Regions from separate parts of the Streptomyces sp. NPDC090994 genome, predicted to be linked through region 1. Evidence: riboswitches for the same ligand, from Rfam matches in the RefSeq annotation. Region 1 holds a riboswitch; each other region holds the start of a gene.
The links. Region 1 has a riboswitch for cyclic di-AMP ahead of ACIQR3_RS28190 (LysM peptidoglycan-binding domain-containing M23 family metallopeptidase). Riboswitches for the same ligand answer to the same signal wherever they lie in the genome.
Positions count from the first base shown of each region.

Region 2: linked by a shared signal. The riboswitch ahead of ACIQR3_RS02780 (NlpC/P60 family protein) and the one ahead of ACIQR3_RS28190 (LysM peptidoglycan-binding domain-containing M23 family metallopeptidase) in region 1 are both predicted to bind cyclic di-AMP.
Region 3: linked by a shared signal. The riboswitch ahead of ACIQR3_RS10560 (transglycosylase family protein) and the one ahead of ACIQR3_RS28190 (LysM peptidoglycan-binding domain-containing M23 family metallopeptidase) in region 1 are both predicted to bind cyclic di-AMP.
Region 4: linked by a shared signal. The riboswitch ahead of ACIQR3_RS24025 (M23 family metallopeptidase) and the one ahead of ACIQR3_RS28190 (LysM peptidoglycan-binding domain-containing M23 family metallopeptidase) in region 1 are both predicted to bind cyclic di-AMP.

Region 1 is NZ_JBIVWS010000017.1:51,771-53,960, reverse strand. It holds gene ACIQR3_RS28190 (LysM peptidoglycan-binding domain-containing M23 family metallopeptidase) at 108-980, opposite strand; cyclic di-AMP (ydaO/yuaA leader) riboswitch at 985-1,145, opposite strand; gene ACIQR3_RS28185 (tyrosine-protein phosphatase) at 1,567-2,190, shown strand, end outside.
Region 2 is NZ_JBIVWS010000001.1:600,293-602,482, reverse strand. It holds gene ACIQR3_RS02780 (NlpC/P60 family protein) at 1-853, opposite strand, end outside; cyclic di-AMP (ydaO/yuaA leader) riboswitch at 862-1,033, opposite strand; gene pcrA (DNA helicase PcrA) at 1,265-2,190, shown strand, end outside.
Region 3 is NZ_JBIVWS010000004.1:86,379-88,568, forward strand. It holds gene eno (phosphopyruvate hydratase) at 1-274, opposite strand, end outside; gene ACIQR3_RS10560 (transglycosylase family protein) at 524-1,261, opposite strand; cyclic di-AMP (ydaO/yuaA leader) riboswitch at 1,265-1,432, opposite strand; gene ACIQR3_RS10565 (transglycosylase family protein) at 1,614-2,190, opposite strand, start outside.
Region 4 is NZ_JBIVWS010000012.1:112,282-114,471, reverse strand. It holds gene ACIQR3_RS24025 (M23 family metallopeptidase) at 78-842, opposite strand; cyclic di-AMP (ydaO/yuaA leader) riboswitch at 855-1,019, opposite strand; gene ACIQR3_RS24020 (M16 family metallopeptidase) at 1,243-2,190, opposite strand, start outside.

The DNA.
Region 1 (2,190 bases):
AAGTGTTGGCCAATTCCGGAATAAGTGGGCCCCGCTCCCTGGGACAACACCGAAGGCCGGACCCGGGGATCGGGGTCCGGCCTTCGGTGGGCGCGCGGCGGGCGGCGTCAGACGGAGACGCCCTTCGACCGGAGGTAGGCGAGCGGGTCGATGTCCGAGCCGTAGTCCGGCGTGGTGCGGATCTCGAAGTGCAGGTGCGGGCCGGTCACGTTGCCGGTGGCGCCGGAGAGACCGATCTGCTGTCCCGCCGTCACGGAGTCGCCGCTGGAGACGGAGAGCGAGGACAGGTGGGCGTACTGGGCATAGGTGCCGTCGGCGAGCTTGATGACGACCTGGTTGCCGTACGCGCCTCCCCAGCCGGCGGTGACGACCGTGCCCGCGCCGACGGCCTTCAGCGAGGTGCCGGTCGGGACGACGAAGTCGGTGCCGGTGTGGTAGCCGCTGGACCACATGCTGCCCGACTGGTGGTACGGGGTGCCGACGGTGCCGCCGTCGACGGGGGCCACGAACCCGGCGGAGCTGTCCGCGGTGGCCGAGGTGTCGGAGGTGTCCGAGGTGTCCGACGCGGGCTGCGCCGTCTTCTTCTCCGCGGCGTCCGTGGTGTCCTTGGTGCCCTTGGTGTCGGCGGCGGTGTCGGCACTCGCCGCGGTCTTGCCGCCGAGGGTGAGCTTCAGGCCGGGACGGATCAGCGACGGGTCGGCGCCGACGGCGTCGCGGTTGTCCTCGTAGAGCTTCTTCCAGCCGCCGCTGACGTTCTCGGCATCGGCGATCTTCGCCAGCGAGTCACCGGAGCGGACGGTGTACGTCCGCGCGTCCTTCACGGCGGCGGACTGTGCCGAGGCGGACTGCGCGGGAGCGGCGTGGGCGCCGGCGGCCCCCAGCAGCGGCAGGGCGAGTGCGGCGCCGCCGGTTCCGGCGACGGCGAGGGTGCGGGTCAGGCGCTGGGTCTTGGTACGGCGGTGCTTACCCTTCGCGGGCATGACGAATTCCTCTCCGGCGCCTGCGAGGTGAGCTGTCGGGTGCGGGCTGGAGCTGCCCGGCCGCGCCGGAAGGGCGCGGCTTTACCCCTAGCCGTCCCGGGAACCGGAACAGGCGGTCGTACCTGTGGGTCCCCCGCTCCTGCCGCGTACGGGTGGTGAGTGGGTGTGGTCTCCGGGCGGCGGCAGGATTAGGCGTCCGTCCGGATCGGTGGTGAACGTAAGGGACCAGGACGCACAGGGACAAGCGAGGGATTCCCGGTGAAGGTGTTTCACATGATCCTTTGGAGGAAAGATCCGTCACCCTCCGTCGATGGCGGGAATTGCGCCGAAGTCGAACACCCTTGAAAAGCGCCTGTATTACGTGAACATGAGGCACGACGTACGGTCACGGATATGACGCTGCTCACGCGGGCCCGCGCCAGCGACTTTTATTCCAGAGCGAGTTGGGGAGAAAGCTCCAATTCGGACAGACGCATCAGAAGTCACGCAGAGGGACAACCAGGACTCTTTCGGGGGTCGGAATGCCGTATCGTCGGGCGCACCCGCCGTCGAGCAGCGGCAGCGGAGCCGAATGGGAGGAGTCCTCGTGACGCAACAGGTCCCGTCGACCGAGCCGGAGCTGGCCGGGGTACGCAATTTCCGTGACGTGGGCGGCCTGCCGGCCACGGACGGACGGCGGGTGCGGTTCGGCGTGCTGTTCCGCAGCGGCCACCTCGCCCACGCGACCGCCGAGGACGCGGCGTTCCTCGCGGGTCTGGGCCTGCACACCGTCTTCGACTTCCGCAACGCGGCCGACCAGAAGCTCGAAGGCCCCGACGTGACCCTGCCGGGCGTGCGCAATGTGAACCTGCCGCTGTCCGACCCCGCCGACGGCGCCGAGTTCTGGAAGATGGTCCGCGACGGCGACCTGGACCAGCTGCGGGAGATCCTCGCGGACGGCAAGGGCGCGGAGCGGATGATCGCCTCGTACCGCTCGATCATCACGGACCGCACCGCCGAGCACTCCCGGGTACTGCACGCGCTCGCCGAGGACAGCGTCCCGGCCCTGATGCACTGCGCGGCCGGCAAGGACCGCGCGGGCCTGTCCATCGCGGTGACGCTGCTCGCACTGGGCGTCGAGCGGGAGGCGATCGTCGAGGACTACCTGAAGTCCAACGAGAAGCACCGCCGTTACCAGGTCAAGCGCAGCGGCTCCGCGGACTCGGCCTAC
Region 2 (2,190 bases), on a different contig from region 1:
CGATCTGGGCGCGGGCGAAGGCCAGGGCCTTGTCGGCCTTGGTGGCGTACGAGGAGTCGGTCGGGCCCGATGATTCCGTGCCCGTGGAGCCGCTCGCCTGCTCGGAGGCAGCGGCAGCAGCGGCGGCGTCCTCCTGGCGCTGCCGTTCCTCGGCCTGCTGCCGGGCCAGCTCCTTGGCCTTGCGGGCCGCCTCCGCCTGCTTCTTCTTCTCGATCGCGGCGAGCCGCGCCTTCTCCTGGGCGGTCAGGTCGGCCAGCAGTTCACGCGCGGAGGCGAGCTTCGTCTGGACGGTGGCCTTGGCCGTCTTCAGGTCCTTCTGCGACGTGGTGAGCGTCTGGAGGCTCTCGGTGGCCTCCTGGCGCTTCTCCATCGTCTCGGCCTGCTGGGTGACGTAGTCGTCGACCAGCTGCTTCTGGCGGCCGGTGAGCCGGTCCATCAGCTGGTTCTGGTCGAAGTAGTCCTGCGGGGAGTCCGCGAGCAGAAGGGTCGCGGTGTCGGAGACGGCCGCGCCGGTGCGGTACTGGGCGGCGGCGAAGGAGCCCAGCTCCTCGCGCGCGTCGTTCAGCTCCTGGGTGCGCTGGGCGACGTCGTCCAGGAGGCTGTCGACCTGCTCGCGCTGGATCGCGGTCTTCTCCTTGGCCGCGTTGTACTTCTCGGTGGCCGAGCCGGCCTGGCGGTAGAGGTCGTCGACCTTCTTCTGGACCTCTTCCAGGCTCGGCCGGTCGTCGGCGGGAGCGGCGGTGGCCGTCTGGGAGAGCAGGGCGACGGAGGTGAGGGCGGCCGTGGCCAGGACGGGGGTGCGTATGCCTGCCACGCGCGTTCCGGCGGGACGCGACTTGCGGTGCGACGCCAAGGGAGGCGACTCCTTCCGTGCTCCGCCTACCGGGTTAGCTGTCGGGTTCGGGCGGTGGGACGGAAGGCTGCCCTACGGTTCGCGCCCCGGGGAGGGCTGTGAACCGATTCACCCCATGTCACGGTGGGTCCCCGGTTCCGGGCGCCCGCGCGGGCACGCCGGATTCGGCGGAGGCCGCGCGGCCCGGCGACGTTCGCCGGTGGGGGTCGTGCGGCCCGCCCGCACCGTAGCCAACTCGTGTGGCCCCTGTGAAGGTTGAAGGGTGATATGCCCGATACATTTTCGTGACCTAGGGGGCGGCCCTCACGGTGGGTGATGTGCGGTGGCGGGAGCGTGTCCAGCGGTCCGGGTCCGGCCGGGTTTTCGAGGGGGCGTCCGGTTGTCGGTGGGGCGCCCTAGACTCGTAGAGCGATGAGCAGCCTCTTTGACGACAGCTTCCTGGCGAGCCTCCAGGCCCCCCGCGGCCACGAGGAGGAACCTCCGCCACCGCCCGAGGACGAGCACGTACCGGAGCCGATCCCGGACGATCTGTTCGCCGGGAAGTTCGACGTGCCGCCGGACCGGGACCACTACTACCGGGACGGCGCCCCACGCCCGGTACTGGACCCCGCCGCGCTCCTGGACGGACTGAACGAGAACCAGCGCGCCGCGGTCGTCCACGCCGGTTCCCCGCTGCTCATCGTCGCCGGCGCAGGCTCCGGCAAGACCCGCGTACTCACCCACCGCATCGCCCACCTGCTCGGCGCGCGCGGCGTCCACCCCGGCCAGATCCTCGCGATCACGTTCACCAACAAGGCCGCCGGTGAGATGAAGGAGCGCGTCGAGCAGCTCGTCGGCCCGCGCGCGAACGCCATGTGGGTGATGACCTTCCACAGTGCGTGCGTACGCATCCTGCGGAGGGAGTCGAAGAAGCTCGGTTTCACGTCGTCGTTCTCGATCTACGACGCCGCCGACTCCAAGCGGCTGATGGCGCTGGTCTGCCGTGACCTGGACCTCGACCCCAAGCGCTTCCCGCCGAAGTCCTTCAGCGCCAAGATCTCGAACCTGAAGAACGAGCTGATCGACGAGGAGGACTTCGCCGCCCAGGCCGCCGACGGTTTCGAGAAGACCCTCGCCCAGGCGTACGCGATGTACCAGACGCGGCTGCGCGAGGCCAACGCCCTCGACTTCGACGACCTGATCATGACGACGGTCAACCTGCTGCGCGCCTTCCCGGACGTCGCCGAGCACTACCGCCGCCGCTTCCGGCACGTCCTGGTGGACGAGTACCAGGACACCAACCACGCCCAGTACGCCCTGGTGCGCGAGCTGGTCGGCACCGGCGCCGAGCACCCGGT
Region 3 (2,190 bases), on a different contig from region 1:
GGTCGATCAGGCGCTGCTCGGTGGCGTCGTAGCCGACCAGCTCCGGGCCGATCTGCTCGATGACGGCGAGGACGGCCTTCTCCACGCCCTTGCCCAGGTAGCGGTTCGAGTCACCGTCACGCAGCTCGATGGCCTCGAAGGCACCGGTGGAGGCACCGGACGGAACGGCGGCACGACCCGTGCTGCCGTCGTCGAGGCCGACCTCGACCTCGACCGTGGGGTTGCCTCGGGAGTCCAGGATTTCCCGGGCTACGACGACGTCGATGGACGGCACGAGCATCTCCTTCTTCAATGTGACGCTTCTGTGTGACGCGGGTGCGCGGCACGCAGCGGCTCTGCGGGTCCGAGCCTAACCGGCTCCGGGAGATCGGCCAGCCGGTCACCCACCCGTTGTGCGGAACCGAGAGTAAATTGTTTCTGAACGGAACAAAGCAGGGGGGCGTTTCGGCCGTCATGTTCCGGACATGCCCCCGCCCCGGCGCGTACGGGGGAGAACGCGCCGGGGCGGGGAGCCTGTGAGCCGTCAGCCGAGGTGCAGCTGCTGGCCCGGGTAGATGAGGTCGGCGTCGTCGACGATGTCGTCGTTCAGCTCGAACAGCTTCGCCCAGCCGCCGTCGACGTCGTGCGCCTCGGCGATGGAGCTGAGGGTGTCGCCCTTGACGACCTTGTACTCGCCGTCACCCTTCTCGACCTTCGTGCCGGTCGGAGTGGTGACGGTCTCCTCGGACTTCTGCGCGGTCTCGGCGGCCGGGCGCTCCTGGGAACGGGAGGCCGGCTGCTCCTGCGTCTCACGGGTCTCGGTGGAGCCGCTGGAGCTGCTGGAGCCGCTGCTCTGGCTGTCGGAGGAGGAGGAGGAGGACGAGGAGGACGAGGAGCCGGTGTAGCCGCCGGCGCCCGACAGGCCCGTGCCGCAGGTCGGCCAGGCGCCCTTGCCCTGGGCCGCGAGGACCTTCTCGGCGACCTGGATCTGCTGGTCCTTGCTGGCCTGGTCGGCGGTGGAGGCGTACTGCGTGCCGCCGTACGCCGCCCAGGTGGACGCGGAGAACTGCAGACCGCCGTAGTAGCCGTTGCCGGTGTTGATGGACCAGTTGCCGCCGGACTCGCACTGGGCGACGGTGTCCCACTCCGACTCGGTGGCGGCGGAGGCGTTGCCGGCCGCCATCAGCGGGGCGGCGACGGCGGCACCGGTCACGCCGGCGATGGCGATGGCGCGAGTGGCCTTGGACGGACGACGGTGCTTGCCCTTGCTGGAGAACAGCATGGAAGATCCCCTCACCGACGCCTGCGAGGTGAGCTGTCGGGTTCGGGCCGGTTGAGTTGCCCGGCCGGGTCCCTCACGGGACTCGGCTCCACCCCTAGCCGCTCCGGCTCAACTGCCCGGTGCGGCGACTTACCTTGGGTCCCCCGCTCCTGCCTTCGGCGCTTGCGCGACGACTGTTCCCGGACTGCCGCTGGCAGGATTCGGCGTTGCGGCGGCCGGGGCCCGCGATGGCGAGCGGTCATGACCGTAGACAGGCCCCGGGTGGATTTTCAAAGACGATCAGGGCTTCTGAGACCTATCTCTCACGGCGTTTAATACGGACATTCACCCTTAACCGTGACGCGAACTGCCGTCACTTTTCGACCGGTTCGACCCCAACAGCAAGCTTCTGACCGGGCAGGATGTGGTCGGGGTCGGTACCGACGGCGTCCTTGTTCGCGGCGTAGAGGGAGGACCATCCCCCGGCGAGCTCAAGGGAGTCGGCGATGGTCCACAGACTGTCGCCGGCGCGGACGGTGTACGTCCCGTCGCCCGCCCCGCGCGCCGTCTCGTCGTCGCGCGAGGCATGCCGCCCCGAGGACGACCCCGAACGGCCCTTCGCCGTCTCCTCGTCGGCACTGCCGCCGCGGTGCCGGCCGGTGCCGGTCCCGCCGGCCGTGTCGTCCTCGCCGGTCTTGGTGAGGCTCGAAATGGCGGGGGTCGGTTCGAGGTTGCCGGCGCTGCCGCTGGTGCCGGAGGTGTCCGTGGTGTCGCGCTTGGTGGTGGCCGCGTCGCCCGCCTCCTCGACGGGGGAGGCGGATTCGGACGATGTGTCGGAGTCAGCCGATTCGTCGTCGGTGTCCGAAGTGTCGGCTGACGGAGTGTCCGACGGGGAGGCCGAGGAGCCGGAACCAGAGCCGGAGGCGGAGCCCGAGTCGGAGCCGTCCGAA
Region 4 (2,190 bases), on a different contig from region 1:
TTTTTGGTCTGTTTTTGGTCACCCGCAACGCAGAAAGCCCCGGCTCGGGGAGCCGGGGCTTTCGGTGTCGCGGGGTGTCAGACGGTGACGCCGTGGGAGCGGAGGTAGGCCACGGGGTCGATGTCCGAGCCGTACTCCGCGCCGGTACGGGCCTCGAAGTGCAGGTGCGGCCCGGTGACGTTGCCGGTCGCCCCGGACAGGGCGATCTGCTGGCCCGGCGTGACCGCCTGGCCCACGGAGACGCCGATGGACGACAGGTGGCCGTACTGGGTGTACGTCCCGTCGTGCATCTTGATCACGACCTGGTAGCCGTACGCGCCGCCCCAGCCGGCCTCGACGACCGTGCCGGCGCCGACCGCGTGGACGGTGGTGCCGGAGGCGGCGTGGAAGTCGATGCCGGTGTGCGTGCCGGAGGACCACAGGCCGCTGCTGGCCTGGTAGGCGGTGGACACGTACGAGCCGCTGATGGGGGCCACGTAGGTGTTCAGGCGCTTGCGCTCGGCCTCGCGGGCGGCCCGCTCCTTGTCCTCGCGGGCCTGCTCGGCGGCCTCGGCGGCCCGCTCGCGGGCGGCCCGCTCGGCCTTCTCCCGGGCGGCGGCGTCCTCGGCGGCCTGCCGCTGGGCGGTGGCCTGGGCCTCGACCTCCTCGGCCACGGCGTCGCCGAGGGTGATGACGGGGGTGAGGCCGGTGTCCTCGGGGGACGGCTCGGCGGCGAGCGCGGGGGCCGCGAGGGTGCCGAGGACGCCGGTGGTGGTGAGGGTCGCGACACCCGCCGCGCGGACGGTGGTGCGGTGTACCCGGCCGGGACGGCGGTGCTTCCCGGTGGCGCGCGTGAACGCCATGTAGAGGCTGGTCCTTTCCTTCCCTCTCGCCTACCGGGTTAGCTGACGGGTTCGGAGCAGGAAGGTCTCCTACGGACCCCCTCGCGGTACGCGCGGGCGTCCGATTCACCCCAGGGACTGCGGTGGGTCCCCGGCTCCCCTGGCTCGCGCCGTACGGGGACTCGGCGATGACTGTCCGGTGCCGCGGGTGCGGCGCACTGCCTGACGAACAGCCTGGGAGACGCTAAGCGGGCGCCCGTTCAAGACTCAAACGCAACAGGGTTTTTGTTGCTCATCCCACAGGGCAGACAGGCAACCTTCGCCCCAATGCGTCGAATTCGGGCAAAGGGCGGCCCCGGCGACACACCGGTCACCGGGGCCTTCACGCGCGCGTGGCGCCGCTCCGCCGTCTGCTCGCCGTCTACTCGGCCGGTACGACGGTGACTTCGCCGATGCCGAGGGCCTCGACGGGCTCCTTGATCTGCGTCGCGTCGCCCACCAGGACGGTCACCAGACGGTCCACCGGGAAGGCGTTGACGACCGCCGCGGTGGCCTCGACCGTGCCGGTCGCGGCGAGCCGCTGGTACAGCGTCGCCTGGTAGTCGTCGGGCAGGTACTGCTCGACCTGGTCGGCCAGCGTGCTCGCGACGGCCGCCGCGGTCTCGTACTTCAGCGGCGCCACGCCCACCAGGTTCTGCACGGCGACGTCGCGTTCGGCGTCGGTGAGCCCGCCCTCGGCGAGCGTGCGCAGCACCTTCCACAGGTCGTCGAGGGCCGGACCGGTGTTCGGAGTGTCGACGGAGCCGCTGATGGCGAGCATCGCGGCACCCGTGCCGTCGGGCGCGGACCGCAGGACCTGGCCGAAGGCCCGGACACCGTAGGTGTAGCCCTTCTCCTCGCGCAGGACGCGGTCCAGGCGGGAGGTGAGGGTGCCGCCCAGGCAGTACGTGCCGAGCACCTGGGCGGGCCAGACGCTGTCGTGCCGGTCGGGGCCGGTACGGCCGATCAGCAGCTGGGTCTGGACGGAGCCGGGACGGTCCACGATGACGACGCGGCCGGTGTCGTCGGCGGTCACCGGGGGCACGGGCCGCGGCTCGGCGGCCGAGCCCGTCCACGAGCCGAGGGTGTCGTCGAGCAGCCCGCCGAGGTCGACGCCGGTGAAGTCGCCGACGACCACGGCGGTGGCCGTGGCGGGGCGGACGTGCTTCTCGTAGAAGGCGCGTACGGCCGCGGAGTCGATGCCGGCGACCGTCTCCTCGGTGCCCTGGCGCGGGCGGGACATCCGGGAGTCCGCCGGGAACAGTTCCTTGGACAGCTCCTTGGCGGCCCGGCGCGAGGGGTTGGCCAGCTCGTGCGGGATCTCGTCGAG